DNA from 3 places in the Mesorhizobium sp. LjNodule214 genome. Region 2 is predicted to be linked to each of the others. Evidence: predicted binding sites of a transcription regulator. Region 2 holds the regulator's gene; each other region holds the start of a gene.

Region 1 (4,921 bases), on a different contig from region 2:
CCTTGAGGATCGCGCGGCGGATCATCCGCTTGGTCTGCTCGTCGAGATAGGCGAAGTTATAGGTGGCGATGTCGGTCATGGTGATCGCTTCCGCTTTGTGCTACCGAACTGGCTTCCAACACACGGAAAATGGGCCCGACTCAGATGACCCCAGCCGGATGGATGCACATCGGAATTCTCCCGTTGGCGTTTATTGGCGTGGTTGCCTTTGTCCTTCGAAGAATGGTTCTCCCTGCGCCGAAGGAAGGCGCGAGTGGCGAGACCGTAGCCGGCAGTGGTGGTTATGGCGGGCCCGGAGGGTACGATGGCGGTGGCCATTCCGGCGGGGGCAGCTAGGATCATCCGGCGACCTCCAGTCCCCTGGCGTAGCACGCCAGCCGATCGGCCAGCGTGCCAGTGTGCAGTTCGAACATGTGATTGTCTTCGTCGTAGAAGTAGATCGAGCGGCCTTCGCCCCCGACGCGCGGGCGTGGTGGGCGCATGTCGAGGCCAAGCGTTTTGACGCGCTCGGCATAGCGGTCGAAATCGGCGTCATCGATCTTGAAGGCGATGTGGTTGTAGCTGCGCTGCGGCAGCGCTTCGCCCTCCATGATGGCGATCCAGAGATCGCCGATCAGGAAGAATTTTTCCCGCGACAGCGAGAACTGCTGGGCATCGCTGGCATAGACTTCGCGCGCGTCGAAAATGCCGGTCAGGATCGCGCTCATGCGGTCGAGATCGTGGACGATGAACGTCATGTGGGACAGGCATTCGATCATTCGGCGGCCTCCCGCTTTTCCTCGACCTTGGCAGGGTTTTCGCGGGCCTCGTATTCGGCGCGCATGCGGCGCACGAGGTCGAGTTCAGCCTGGAAATCGACATAGTGCGGCAATTTCAGATGTTCGACGAAGCCGGTCGCCTGGACATTGTCGGAATGCGAGATGACGAACTCCTCGTCCTGCGCGGCGGCGACGACATCCTCGCCCAGTTCGCTTGCACGAAGAGCGCGGTCGCAGAGCGCCATGGCCATCGCCTTGCGCTCGCTCTGGCCGAAGACCAGGCCGTAGCCGCGGGTGAACTGCGGCGGCGCCTTGGCCGAGCCCTTGAACTGGTTGACCATCTGGCACTCGGTGACGCGGACAGAGCCGAGTGGCGCGGCGAAGGGCAGTTCCGGCACGTCGAGTTCCAGCTCGACCTCGCCGATGCGGACCTCGCCGACGAAAGGATGGTTGCGGGCATAGCCACGCTGGGTGGAATAGCCGAGCGCCAGCAGAAAACCCTCGTCGCCGCGCGACAGCGCCTGCAGGCGGATGTCGCGCGCCATCGGGAATTCCAGCGGCTCGCGGGTGATGTCGCCGGGGATATGGTCCTGCGGCATGTCGCCGTCCGGCTCGATCAGGCCTTCGCGGGCGAGGATCGCCGAGACGCGCGGCATGGCTTCCGCCTCGCTTTCGCGCTGCAACGGCTCGGCGACGTCGCCGCCGGCGGCAAGCTCCGGATCGAGCAGCCGGTGGGTGTAGTCGAAGGTCGGGCCGAGCAACTGGCCGCCGGGCAGGTCCTTGTAGGTCGCCGACACCCGCCGCTCGACCAACATCGCGCCGGTGTCGATCGCTTTGGTGTAGCCGAAGCGCGGCAGGGTCGTGCGATAGGCGCGGACCAGGAAGATCGCCTCGATCATGTCGCCGCGCGCCTGGACGATTGCGAGTGCGGCCAATTCCCTGTCGTAGAGCGAACCTTCGCTCATCACCCGGTCGACGCCGAGCGCTAGCTGCTCGACGATCTGGTCGAGGCGAAGTGCCGGCACCGAACGGTCGCCGCGCCGGCGATCGGCGAGCAGCCGGTGGGCGTTACGAATAGCTGCTTCGCCGCCTTTTACCGCAACGTACATCTTACGCCTCCATCGTCTTGATGCGCGTCGTGCGCGGCAGGCAAGCGAGGCTGTCGGCTGTGGCCAGGATGATGTCGACGCCACGCGGAAAGCGCTGGTTGTTCTGCTTCCACTGTTCGACGAAATGACGCGGCATCTGCGCCGGCGCGATGGTCGCACTGGTTTCTATGCCGGGGCCTTCGAGCAGCAGCGGCGCGCCAGAGGCAAGATCGGTGACCTGCAGGATCAGCGTCGTCGAGCGATCGGGATAATCCTGGGTGCCTTGCGAAAAGCCGTCGAGCGCCATCATTTCCGCCGGGTTGGCGATCAGCGCGAAATGCGCATCGGCCGGGGTGTTGGCTGAAGGCGCGCCGGTGTGGAAGCCGAGCCAGGATTTAACGGCGGGTGCGGCTTGCAAGGGGAGATCGAGCCAGAGCGGCGTGTCGTTGTCGCAGAGCGAAAGCGCAATGGCGCCAGCCGTCGCCGAAAGCGGCACCGGTGGGCGGGCAAAGGCCGGCAGGGCTTGCACGCTGCCCGGTCGCGCCATGGCATCCATCACGGCGCGAAACACCGTCTGGGCGTTGAACACCGGATCGGCGAAGCCGCCCTCGATCGCTTGCACAGCCAACCCCATCAGTCTTCTCCGCGCACCATGGTGAAGAAATCCACTTTCGTTGCCGCGGTCTCGGCGCGCCGCTGTTCGCGCGCCTCGACCAGGGCCGCCCGCAGCGGCGCCACCAGCCTGGTCTCGACCGCCTCGCGATGGGCGGGCTCCTGCCACAGCGCATCGGCGATCGCCGCCAGCTTCGCCTTCCGCTTGTCGCGACCGAGCGTGTAGCAATGGCCGACCTGTCCGGACGGCAGCCGGACCGTGGCGCGGGTGACGGTCGCCTCGCCGACATTGAAGGGCGCGCCGCCGCCGCCGATGCGGCCGCGCACGGTGACCAGGCCGGTTTCGGGGCCGCGCAGCAGTTCGGCTTCCGAAGGCAGGCCGGCCTCGTTCCAGAGGCGGGCGATGTCGTCGCCGGGCGACTGCGCCAGCGTCGCCATGATCGCCTTGCGTTCGGCCTGATCGCGGGCTTCCTGTCCTCGCATGGCGAACTCCTTGCGTAGTGGCTAATTTGTCGATTGATATAGACAACCATACAAATTATACCTGTTAGCTAGCGCGAGTCCATGACGGGTGCATGACATCTGGCAAAAAGACTGGGCGAGCGAAAAGTCGGGGTGGGCGAGAAGATCGGGGTTGGAAATGATTGGGCAGCAAGTTGCCGGCATCGAACGGCGTAGCGGGGTTTCGCTTTGGCGGCAGATCGCCGACCAGATCCTGCATTCGATTGCCGTAGGCGATTTTGCTGAAAACGCCGCGCTGCCGCCGGAAATAGCATTGGCTGAGCGCTATGCCGTCAACCGCCATACCGTGCGCAGCGCCATCGCCGCCCTTGTGCAGGACGGGGTGCTGAGGGCGGAGCAAGGGCGCGGTACCTTCGTGCTGTCGCGCAAGCGGCTGTCCTATCCGATCGGCGCCCGCACACGCTTTTCGACCGGCCTGCAAGGGCAGGCGTCCGAACGGCATATCGTCCTGCTGGCGTCGTCGGTCGAGCCGGCCAGCCGCCGCGTCGCAGAGGCCCTGGGTCTTGCCAGAGGATCCACCGTGGTTCGGCTGGAGACGCGCGGGGAAGCCGACGGGCATCCGGTGTCGCGCGCCACTGCCTGGCTTGATGCCCAGCGCTTCGCCGGTATCGACGCTGCGATGGCGGAAACCGGATCGGTCACTGCTTCGCTCAAGCGCTTTGGGATCAACGATTATCTGAGGCAATCGACGGTGCTTTCGGCTCGCCACGCCGATGCCGCCGACCTCGCCGATCTCGACCTGCAGCCTGGCGCCATCGTGCTGGTTACGGTTGCCGTCAACATCACGCCAGACGGAAAGCCGATCCAGTTTTCCGAGTCGCGGTTTCCGGCCGAGCGGGTGGAGTTGAAATTGTCCGCCTTGTAGAGTTCGAGCTGTCAGTCGATGCCGTAGAAAAGCGCGGCCGTGCCGCCGAAGATCTGATCGCGCGCGGCCGGCGAAAGACCGGCCACAAGTTCCTTCGCGGCGGCCAGCCACTTCTCATAGGTGGCGGCCAGTTCGCAAACCGGCCAGTCGCTGCCGAACATCAGCCGTTCCGGGCCGAAGCAAGCGATGAGATGGTCGGCATAGGGTTTCAGGCCGGCGATCGACCAGTTCGGGCCGGCTTCGGTGACCAGCCCGGAAAACTTGCACAGCACCGACGGTCTGTTGGCGAGCGCGGCCATGTCGCTTGCCCAAGGCTCGATGATGCCCTTGGCGATGAACGGCTTGGCAGCGTGGTCGACGACGATCGCCAACTCCGGAATGTGGTCGGCAAGTGCCGCGACCACCGGCAAATGACGCGGCTGCGCCAGCGCGTCGAAACGCAGGTTCAGTTTGGGCAGCAGCCTGAGCGCCGCAAGGTGCTTTGGCTTCAAAATGTCGAACGTGTCGTCAATGTCCTGCAGCATCGGCCGGATGCCACGGAATTTCGGCCGTGCCGCCAGCCGGCGCAACGTTGCTTCGACGTCGTCGGCGCCGAGATCGACCCAGCCGACCACCGCGGCGATGCTCGGTTCGGTCTCGGCAAGGTCGAGCATGAACTCGGTCTCGGCCACTGTCGCCGCCGCTTGCACCACGACGGTTCGATCGATGCCGGCAGCGTTGAGATGCGGCTTAAGATCGGCCGGAAAGACATCGCGCACGATCGGCGCGACATGCGGCCCCATCCAGAAATAGTCGCCGCGGGCGATCTTCCAGTAGTGCTGGTGTGCGTCGATCCGCATCGTCTCATCCGACCTCGATGATGGCCTTGATCAGCCCGGATTTCTGATGCGCCCAGCGGGCGAGGTCAAGAGGCGTGCCGGCAAGCGTGGTCCGGTGGGTGACGAGCTTTGCCAGCGGCACCGCGCCGTTGCGGATCGAGGCGGCGACATGGTCGAAATCGGCTCTGAGCGCGTTGCGGCTACCGACCAGCGTCATTTCGCGCTTGTGGAACTCGGGGTCGGAAAAGCCGATGTCGT
Region 2 (4,921 bases):
CGTCATCGATTATGCCGGACAGGTCATTGCCGAGGAACAGCGCCGCCTCGACACGCTGACCATGCCGCGCGACGAGCTGATCGGCGAATGCACGGCAATAGTCCGGCGCCGGTTCGAGGATCCGGACCTCGATGTGCGCAGCGTCGCCCGCATCGCGATGGGCATCCAGGGCATCACCGACACCCATGCCCGCGCCATGCTGTGGTCGCCGATCACGTCGCTGACCGACATCCCCTTTGCCGACATTCTGGAAGGCGAATTCGGCATTCCCGCCACCATGGAAAACGACTGCAACATGATGGCGGTGGCGCTGCAATGGCGCGATCCCGACCGCTACCGCGACGATTTCATCGCCATCCTGCTCTCGCACGGCATCGGCATGGGGCTGGTGCTGAAGGGCGAACTGTTCACCGGCACTCATTCGTCCGGCGGCGAGTTCGGCCACATGATCCACCGGCCGGGCGGTGCGCTCTGCCGCTGCGGACGGCGCGGCTGCGTCGAGGCCTATGCCGGCAACTATGCCATCTGGCGCAACGCCAGGATGATGAGCGAGGATGCCGAACCGGTCGATGTCGGCGATGCCGACATGCGCGCGCTCGCCGCGCGGGCGCGCGAGACCGACGGCCCGGAGCGCGAAGCCTATCGCAAGGCCGGCGAGGCGCTCGGCTTCGGCCTTGGCAGCCTGTTCGCACTGATCGACCCGGCACCGGTCGCCATGGTCGGCGTCGGCGCCGCCGCCTTCGATCTGATCGAACCGGCGCTGCGCGAGGCGATTGCCCAGACTGCCGGCGGCCAGCACTCGAAATCGATCTCCTTCGACACCGAGCCGAATGAGTTGCCGCTGATCCGCGAGGGCTGCGCCATGCGCGCGCTCGGCTTCGTCGACCAGGAGATTTTTGCGCCGGGCGTCCAGCAGCGAACGGTCGCCGGCAAGAGCGTTGCCTGAAACGTCAGACCCCAATCGTGAGCGTCTATGATGAAGAGCTACCGTAACCGGCATGGCGTGACATATTACCTGCCGGACTTCGGCCCGCCAGTCCGTTGGCTTTCTTGCGCCGATGTCTCGTCCCGTGAAACTGATCTTCCCGTCGTGTCCTACTTCGAATGCGACGCCGGAAATCTTGGCTGTCGGGCAATGCACATTTACGCAGATGGTCGCGTGCTCCTCGCCTATCCCGGCGGCCTCGACGGCGATCACTTGCCCGAAGGGGAGCTGCCGCCGGTGGGAGAGGTCGACGACCCAGATGGCGCGCAAACCCGCGAGACCACCAAACCCGAGTTCGATGCTCTGTGGGCTGTACTGTCTCGCTTAGAAAGTAGCGCGTGAATCCCGATCTGTCGGGATGGAAGGGTCCTAATCTTCCCGGATCGCGTAGCCTGCGCCGCGGATGGTGCGGATGACGTCGGGCATGCGGCCATTGTTGACCGCCTTGCGCAGCCGGCCGACATGCACGTCGACCGTGCGCTCGTCGATATAAATCGTCTCGCCCCAGACATTGTCGAGCAACTGGCTGCGCGAAAACACCCGGCCCGGATGCCGCATCATGAATTCGAGCAGCCGGAACTCGGTCGGCCCGAGCCTGATCTCGCTCTTCTTGCGGTAGACCCGGTGCGACTCGCGGTCGAGCACTATGTCGCCGACCTTGAGCATGCTGGACAGCACTTCCGGCTTGGCGCGGCGCAGCAGCGCCTTGACCCTGGCCATGAATTCCGGCGTCGAGAACGGCTTGACCAGATAGTCGTCGGCGCCGGTGGAGAGGCCCCGCACGCGGTCGCTCTCTTCGCCACGCGCCGTCAGCATGATGATCGGCAGCCGCTCGGTCTCGGGCCGCATCCTCAGGCGCCGGCAAAGCTCGATGCCGGAAACCGCCGGCACCATCCAGTCGAGCACCAGAAGATCGGGCACATTCTCCTGTAGGCGGATCTCGGCCTCGTCGCCGCGCGTCACCACCTCGACCTGGTAGCCTTCGGATTCCAGATTGTAGCGGAGCAGCACCCCCAGCGGCTCCTCGTCCTCCACCACCATGATGCGTGGCGCGATCATCGGTCGGTTACCCCTGTCATGCCGCCGGTGCGGACATCGCCGTCTCGTCCTGTTTGGGACGATTGGCGGGCAATTGCGAGCCGGTCAGAACGTAGTAGGCGTTCTCGGCAATGTTGGTGACATGGTCGCCGATGCGCTCCAGATTCTTGGCGCAAAACAGCAGATGCGTGCAGGCCGTGATGTTGCGCGGATCCTCCATCATGTAGGTCAGCAGCTCGCGGAACACCGACGTGTACTTGACGTCGATGCGCTCGTCGTCGTTCCGAAGCTTGGCGAGTGCCGCAGCGTCGGCGGCGGCGTATTGCTCGATCACCCCTTGCACCTGGACCAGCACCAGCTGCGCCATCACATCGATGGTGTGCGAGAGGTCGCGCGGCGTGACGCTGAGGCCGACGGTGCCGACGCGCTTGGCGATGTTCTTGGCAAGGTCGCCGATGCGTTCGAGATCGCCGGCCATGCGGATCGAACCGACCACAGCGCGCAGATCGTTGGCCATCGGCTGGCGCTTGGCGATCAGCGTGATGGCGCGGTCGTCCAGCTCGCGCTGGCGCGCATCCATGATGGCGTCGTCTGAGACGACGCGCTGCGCCAGCGCATTGTCCGATGTCAGCAATGCACGGGTTGCCCCGCCGACCATCGAGCCGGCCAGTTCGCCCATGTCGGAGATCAGCTTACTGATCGCCCCGAGATCCTCGTCGAAAGAGGCGACGGTATGATGTTCACCCATGATCCTGTCCTCGTGCCTGAAAGTTGCCGCCGGACCGCTCAGCCGAACCGGCCGGTGATGTAGTCCTGCGTGCGCTTGTCGTCGGGGTTGGTGAACATCTTGTCGGTGGCGCCCTCCTCGACCAGATAGCCGAGGTGGAACATGGCCGTGCGCTGCGACACGCGCGCCGCCTGCTGCATCGAGTGCGTGACGATGACGATCGTGTAATTCTGGCGCAGCTCGTCGATCAGCTCCTCGACGCGAGCCGTGGCGATCGGGTCGAGCGCCGAGCAGGGCTCGTCCATCAGGATCACTTCCGGCGACACGGCGATGGCACGCGCGATGCACAGGCGCTGCTGCTGGCCGCCGGAAAGGCCGGTGCCGGGCTCTTGCAGGCGATCCTTCACCTCGTTCCAGATCGCCGCCTTCTTCAGGCTCGATTCGACGATCTGGTCCATGTCGGCCTTGCGCTTGGCCAGCCCGTGGATGCGCGGGCCGTAGGCGACGTTCTCGTAGATCGACTTCGGGAACGGGTTGGGCTTCTGGAACACCATGCCGACGCGGGCCCTGAGTTCGACGACATCGATGTTCTTGTCGTAGATGTCCTCTTCGTCCAGCGTGATCTTGCCGGTCACCCGCGCCGAGTCGATGGTGTCGTTCATGCGGTTGAGGCAGCGCAGGAAGGTCGACTTGCCGCAGCCGGAAGGGCCGATCAGCGCCGTCACCTGGTTGAGGCGGACGTCGAGATTAACGTCGAACAGCGCCTGCTTGTCGCCATAGAACACGCCGACCTTGTCGCCGCGCATCTTGATCACTTCGTTCGACTTGGCGTTCATCTTGTCGCCCACTGCGTTTTCGAGGGACTGTTCGGTCATGATGTTCATACCAGATGCCTTCTTTTACCAGCGCCGTTCGAAGCGGCGCCGCAGCACGATCGCTGTGATGTTCATGGCCATGAGGAAGACGAGCAGGATGATGATGGCGCCCGACATGCGCTCGACGAAGGCGCGTTCGGCCTCGTTGGCCCACATGTAGATCTGCACCGGCAGCGCCGTCGCCGGATCGAAAGGCGTCTTCGGATAGTCGGCGACGAAGGCGACCATGCCGATCAGCAGCAGCGGCGCGGTCTCGCCCAGCGCACGCGCCAGCCCGATGATGGTGCCAGTGAGGATGCCGGGGGCGGCGAGCGGCAGGATATGCTGGAACACCATCTGCATCTTGGACGCGCCGAGGCCGAGTGCTGCCGAGCGGATCGACGGCGGCACCGCGGCAAGGGCGGCGCGCGTGGCGATGATGATCGTCGGCAGCGTCATCAGCGTCAGCACCAGGCCGCCGACGAAAGCGGCCGAACGCGGCATGCCGAGGAAGTTGATGAACACGGCAAGCCCGAGCAGGCCGAAAACGATCGACGGCACCGCTGCCAGATTGTTGATGTTGACTTCGATCAGGTCGGTGAGGCGGTTCTTCTTGGCGAATTCCTCAAGATAGATCGAGGCGGCGACGCCGATCGGCAGCGCCAAGAGCAGCACGATCACCATCATGTAGAACGAGCCGATGATCGCCACCCCCATGCCCGACGTTTCCGGGCGGCTGGAGGCGCCATAGGAGAACAGGCCGGTGTTGAAGTGCTCGGCCATCGCCCCGTCGGCCTTGAGCTTGTTCATCCACGTGATCTGCTGGTCCGAGACCTTGCGGCGCGCCTCCTCGACACTGAGGTCGATCTGGCCCTTGAAGGCGGAGTCGAGATTGGCGGCGGCGAGGATGTTGACGTCGCGCGTCGTGCCGATGACCGACGGGTCGGCGGCGACGATGTCGCGCAGCTGGACGCGGGCGCCTTCCGACAGGAAGCCCTTGAGCTTCATGACCATCGGCTTGTTGCTGGGATCGATGCCGAGCTTGGCCACCAGCGCGCGTTCGGCGAGCTTGGGATAATTTGCCTTGATCAGCACGCTCGGATCGGTAGCGCGCTTGTTGGACGGATCGATCAGCTTCTCGTCGAAGCTGATCGGCAGCGTCACCGTCGTCTGCCAGAAGGCGGTGTAGCCCTTCGAGACGATGGTGATCAGCATGATGGCGAGGAACGCCAGGCCGACCGAGATCGCCAGCGCGCCATAGATGCGGAAGCGGCGTTCGGCGGCGTAGCGGGCCTTGAGGCCGATGTCGCGGCGCGG
Region 3 (4,921 bases), 880 kb from region 2:
GCGTAGCGGTCGCGCAACGCCGGGATGATGGCGCGGGAGACATTGGCGACGGCGACCTGACCGTTGGCGACCGACCAGTCGACATCGGCCGGAATGCCATAGCGCAGGCCATGCGCCTCCCAGGCTATGGCGAAGGCGCCGTCGGCCTCGGCCTCGGCGAAGGCCGCGTCGGCCAGCGTGTCGTGATCCTCGCTCGCCGCATCGCTCGGCCTTGTGATGACCCGGCGGACGAACTCCAGCCGGCTCTCATCGGCGAAACGCGCCTTGGCATAGCCGATCACCGTGTCCTTGCCGGCGCCGCTCGGCCCGACCACGGCGACGAAGACGCCGTGGCGGATCGGAAAGGTATCGGTGGACAGTTCGCGTTCGATCAACGCCGAGACCATCATGCGACCCGGCGCCCCTGGCGCCAGACAGTGCGGACGACCGGCACATGGTCGTCGACGCGCACGCGCACCAGATCGGCGCGGCGTCCCTGTTCGATGACGCCGCGATCGCTGAGGCCGACCGCCTCGGCCGGGTTCTTCGACACCATGGCCACCGCCTGCGGCAGCGAAATGCCCTCGACGACATCGCCGAGGAAGAAGGCCGACTGGATCAGGCTGAAAGGAATGTAGTCCGACGACAGGATGTCGAGCAGGCCGTCACCGGCCAGCGTGCGGGCCGAGACATTGCCGGAATGCGAGGCGCCGCGCATGACGTTGGGGGCGCCCATCAGCACGCCGAGCCCGGCCGCTTTCGAGGCCCGTGCCGCTTCCTCGGTGGTCGGGAATTCGGCGACGCGCACACCCTGCTCGATCGCCTCCTCGACATGGCCCGAGGTGGCGTCGTCGTGGCTCGCCAGCACGATGCCGCGCTCATGGCAGGCGGCGGCGATGAAGACGCGGTTGGGGCCCGAATTCATGGCCGATTCCGCCATGCGCTTCTCGCAGAACTTCTGAAAGGCGCGATCCGTCAGCTTCAGCTTGCGCTGGTAGTAGTAGGCATAGGTCTCGAGATTGACGAACTGGCGCTGTCCCGGCGCATGATCCATCAGCGAAGCCAGCTTCACCCTTTCATCGGTTTCGAAATTGGCGAAGGCCCTGAGGCAATCGGGCGCTGAAACCTCGCAGCGCAGATGGATGAAGTGATCGGCCCGCAGCCGATCTTCGCGCACGCTGTCCTCGATCGCGTCGGCCAGCTTGCGGATGTCGGCGGAAGTCAGGTCGGCGTCCTCGTCCATGCCGACACGCAAGGCGTCGAGCACGGTGGTGATGCCGGCAGTCGCCACCTGCGCGTCATGGGCAAGCACGGCGGCGATCGGGTTCCAGCGCACTTTCGGCCGCGGTGCGTAGTGGCCCTCGAGATGGTCGGTATGGAGCTCGACCAGGCCGGGGATGATGTAATCGCCGCCCATGTCCTCGCCGGTGTGGGCGACGCCGGTATCGATGGCGGCGATCAGGCCGTCGCGCAGCACGAGCGAGCCCTCGACGATCTCGTCGGCAAGCACGATGCGGGCGTTGGTAAGAACGGTCTCGGCGGTCATTTCAGGCAGTCCTTGATCTCAAGCAGTTTTTCTGGCCGGGCGACGCCCGAGCGCGTGATGGGAAAGCACCATGAACGGCGCGCCCGGTTCGGTTTCGACAAACAGCGTCAGCGCATCCACCGGCACCGGCCGCAGCAGCACCTCCGCAAACAGGCTGTCGATTGCTGCGCGCAGACGAGGGCTTTCCTGTGACGCGGCGCGGCCGGACAGCGTCATGTGAAAGCGAAAGGTCTCGAAGACGTAAGGGTAGCCCCACTGGCAGAGGTTGCGGAATTCGGCGGGCTTCAGCGAATCCGGGCTGCGCCGTTCTATTTCTGCCTCGGTCAGCGGCGCGCGAAAACGGTCGAAGCCGAGCACGACGTCGTCGGCAAAGCGGTTGAGTGCCGCCAGCGGCGCCTCGGGAACCAGCGCGAAGAAGCCGTCGATCTGGCCGACGACCAGGCGCGGAATGGTGACTGCCGGCGTCGCTTCGGCAAAAGCATCAAGTGCCGCACGAAGCGAGGCTTCCGTCTCGTTCGGGGCCAGCCGGAAGGGCGCCTTCAGCGTCGCATGGAAGCCGTAGCGCCGCGCCGAGGCGGTGTGGAAGGCGACTTCCGCCGCCGACAATTCGCCCACGGCCTCGACCGGCCGCGTCGCCGCGCCAAACGGATCGCGGCCAAGCCAGTTGGCGGCGATCCGCGCCAACGGCTCGTCCTGTCCTGGGGTGAAGTAGATGGCGTAGCGCATCGAAAATTCCTCGTTAAAGCGCGACGCGTTTGAGGAGATGGTGCGACGCGCTTTAAGTCTTGGTTTTTGGCATGTCGTCGTCCCAAAACCGCTGCGCACTTTTGGGCGACATGCACTGGCCCCGCTGCCATAGGCGATTTGCATGACGGATTGACGAAGCTTTGAAGGGTTTTCGATGGCAAATCGACACGGCAAGTCCTTAGCCGACGATTTTTCCGTGCTGGACCAATAGCTTCAGCAGAAAAGCAAGCCGGGACCCCTTCGAACCAAATGTATTCCGGCTTTCGTTTGGCCGCATTTCAGCAAGCCCAGCGATGCCGCTCGGCTGCAAAATGCTCTGTCAGGCCGTCATCAACCATTCGTGCTCGGGCGCATTGTGGAACTTCCACGTGCGCTTCGGGCCGGCCATGACGTTGAGATAATAGAGGTCGTAGCCATGACAGGCTGCGCAAGGATGATAACCCTTGGGCACCAGCACGACATCACCGTCCTCGATCGCCATCGCCTCGTCCAGATCGCGCTCGCCATTCTTGTCGGCATCGGTGTAGACGCGCTGGAAGGCAAAGCCCTGCGGCGGGTTGAGGCGGTGGTAATAGGTCTCCTCGAGATAGGACTCGGCCGGCAAATTGTCCTGGTCGTGCTTATGCGGCGGATAGCTCGAGGTGTGGCCACCGGGCGTGATCACCTCGACCACCAGCAGCGAGTCGGCCGGCTTGCCCTCCGGCAGGATGTTGGTGACGTAACGCGTGTTGGTGCCTTTGCCTCGCACCTCTTGGCCAAGATCGTCCGGCGCGATGACACGGACGGGCAGGTCACCGCTCAAGCCGGGCGCCGAGCAGACGGCAAGCTCGAGATCTGTGTCGGCGGTCACCGACCAGTCCGAACCCTCGGGCACGTAGACCGACCACGGCTTGCCCTCGAAAGGCGACATGCGCTGGCCGAGCAGGCCAAGTTCCTTGCCGCCGGCGCTCGCCTTGCCCTTGCCGGTGACGAAGACCAGGCAGACCTCACGATCGGCGGTCTGGCCCGAGGCGCTCTCGCCGGGCTTCAGCCGATGCAGATCGAAACCGACATAGGTCCAGCCGGCATTTTTCGGCGTCACATGGGCGACGCGGCCATGGCCCTTGTTGGCTTTGACGAGCAGCTTCGACATCTGGGTTACTCCTTCGGTTCGGGCTCGGTCGGTGCCTTGCCCTCTTCGGCTGGCTTGTAGAGATAGAAGAACTGCCAGACGGCGTAGCCGGCGAAGCCGAGCGCGATCACGCCCCAGAACGGTGTGCCGGAGGCGAACTCGATCGCCGACCAGATCAGGCAGACCGCGACGATGGCAACGCGCCGCCACAGCGGCCGGAAGAACGGGTGCTCATTATCTTTCATCGGGCCAATCCGGATTTCACCAACCGGACCTCAGATAGGCCGCCGGTCACGGCAAATCCAGCGTTCATGCGTTGGGGAAGCCTTGCGTCTCGACCGTGTAGCCCGACGCCGTCATCACCCGCATCAGTTCCTTGTAGCCGACCTGTGCCATTTTAAGCGGCGGGTTCTTCTTCGGATCCTGCTCGGCCTCGACGACGAACCAGCCCTCATAGCCATGGTCCGCCAGCCTTTGCACGATAGCGCCGAAATCCAGCGAACCGTCGCCCGGCACGGTGAAGGCGCCAAGCGCCACGGCATCGAGGAAGGATTGCCTGGTGCGGTCGAGACTGTCGATCACGCCCATGCGCACGTCCTTCACATGGACGTGGTTGATGCGCTTGTGGTGGTTGTCGATGGCGCGCAGCACGTCGCCGCCGGCAAAGGCCAAATGACCTGCGTCGAGCAGCAGCGGAATGCCCTCGCCCGAATGGCGCATGAAGGCGTCGAGCTCCGTCTCCGTCTCGACGACCGCCGCCATATGATGATGGTAGGACAGCGGCATGCCTTGCTCGGCGCACCATTCGCCGAATTCGGTCAGGCGCTTGGCGTAGGCCTTCATCTCGTCGCTCGAAAGTTTGGGCTTGGTGGCGAGCGGCTTCGAGCGGTCGCCCTGGATGGAACGGCCGACCTCGCCATAGACGATGCAAGGCGCATTCACGGCCTTGAACAGATCGATCATCGGCTGGATGCGATCCTTGTTCCTGGCCATTTCCTCGTCGACCAGCGTGCCGGAGAACCAGCCGCCGCACAGCGTGACGTCGGCTTCCTTCAGGATCGGCAGCATCACCTTGGGGTCGTTGGGGAAGCGGCGGCCCATCTCCATGCCGGTGAAGCCGGCCGAGCGGGACTGGCGCAGACATTCCTCCAGCGACACGTCATCGCTCAGTTCCGCAAGATCGTCGTTCCACCACGCGATGGGGGACATGCCCAGTTTGGCTTTCAAGTCGTCACTCCAATGTCAGATCGTTGCGGGCGGCCCAGGGTTTATGAACGGCGGGCTCAAGCCTGCCGTTCGCTCAGGGCTTCCTCGTATTTCTTGCGCGCGGCGTTCACCTGCGGCCGTGCCGAGACTTCCGGTACGGCGACATCCCACCAGTGGCCGCCGGCGTCGGTCGAGACCAGCGGATCGGTGTCGATGACCAGCACCGTGGTCCTGCTGTTCTGTTTCGCCTGCTCAAGCGCCGTTTCAAGACCGGCGATCGAGGTCACTTTCTCGGATATGGCGCCCAGGCTTGCCGCATGCGCGGCGAAGTC

The links. The regulator PhoB, encoded in region 2, activates phosphate uptake and scavenging genes when phosphate is short. The targets are predictions, from matches to a motif close to TGTCATNNANCTGTCAT.
Region 1: the regulator PhoB is predicted to act here: its motif matches at 3,023-3,039, upstream of phnF (phosphonate metabolism transcriptional regulator PhnF).
Region 3: the regulator PhoB is predicted to act here: its motif matches at 2,394-2,410, upstream of ACSQ3Z_RS05040 (DUF1045 domain-containing protein).

Annotation. Positions count from the first base shown of each region.
Region 1 covers NZ_CAXUPE020000002.1:1,934,357-1,939,277, reverse strand. Annotated here, with positions in the region: gene ACSQ3Z_RS23165 (alpha-D-ribose 1-methylphosphonate 5-phosphate C-P-lyase PhnJ) at 1-79, opposite strand, end outside; gene fosX (FosX/FosE/FosI family fosfomycin resistance hydrolase) at 339-758, opposite strand; gene ACSQ3Z_RS23155 (carbon-phosphorus lyase complex subunit PhnI) at 755-1,867, opposite strand; gene phnH (phosphonate C-P lyase system protein PhnH) at 1,869-2,480, opposite strand; gene phnG (phosphonate C-P lyase system protein PhnG) at 2,480-2,941, opposite strand; gene phnF (phosphonate metabolism transcriptional regulator PhnF) at 3,099-3,845, shown strand; gene ACSQ3Z_RS23135 (amidohydrolase family protein) at 3,857-4,684, opposite strand; gene ACSQ3Z_RS23130 (zinc-binding alcohol dehydrogenase family protein) at 4,689-4,921, opposite strand, start outside.
Region 2 covers NZ_CAXUPE020000001.1:142,459-147,379, forward strand. Annotated here, with positions in the region: gene ACSQ3Z_RS00615 (ROK family protein) at 1-946, shown strand, start outside; gene ACSQ3Z_RS00620 (hypothetical protein) at 974-1,327, shown strand; gene phoB (phosphate regulon transcriptional regulator PhoB) at 1,355-2,044, opposite strand; gene phoU (phosphate signaling complex protein PhoU) at 2,061-2,771, opposite strand; gene pstB (phosphate ABC transporter ATP-binding protein PstB) at 2,810-3,634, opposite strand; gene pstA (phosphate ABC transporter permease PstA) at 3,650-4,921, opposite strand, start outside.
Region 3 covers NZ_CAXUPE020000001.1:1,024,868-1,029,788, reverse strand. Annotated here, with positions in the region: gene phnN (phosphonate metabolism protein/1,5-bisphosphokinase (PRPP-forming) PhnN) at 1-389, opposite strand, end outside; gene ACSQ3Z_RS05045 (alpha-D-ribose 1-methylphosphonate 5-triphosphate diphosphatase) at 386-1,525, opposite strand; gene ACSQ3Z_RS05040 (DUF1045 domain-containing protein) at 1,544-2,251, opposite strand; gene iolB (5-deoxy-glucuronate isomerase) at 2,592-3,404, opposite strand; gene ACSQ3Z_RS05030 (DUF3329 domain-containing protein) at 3,410-3,628, opposite strand; gene iolE (myo-inosose-2 dehydratase) at 3,693-4,610, opposite strand; gene iolD (3D-(3,5/4)-trihydroxycyclohexane-1,2-dione acylhydrolase (decyclizing)) at 4,667-4,921, opposite strand, start outside.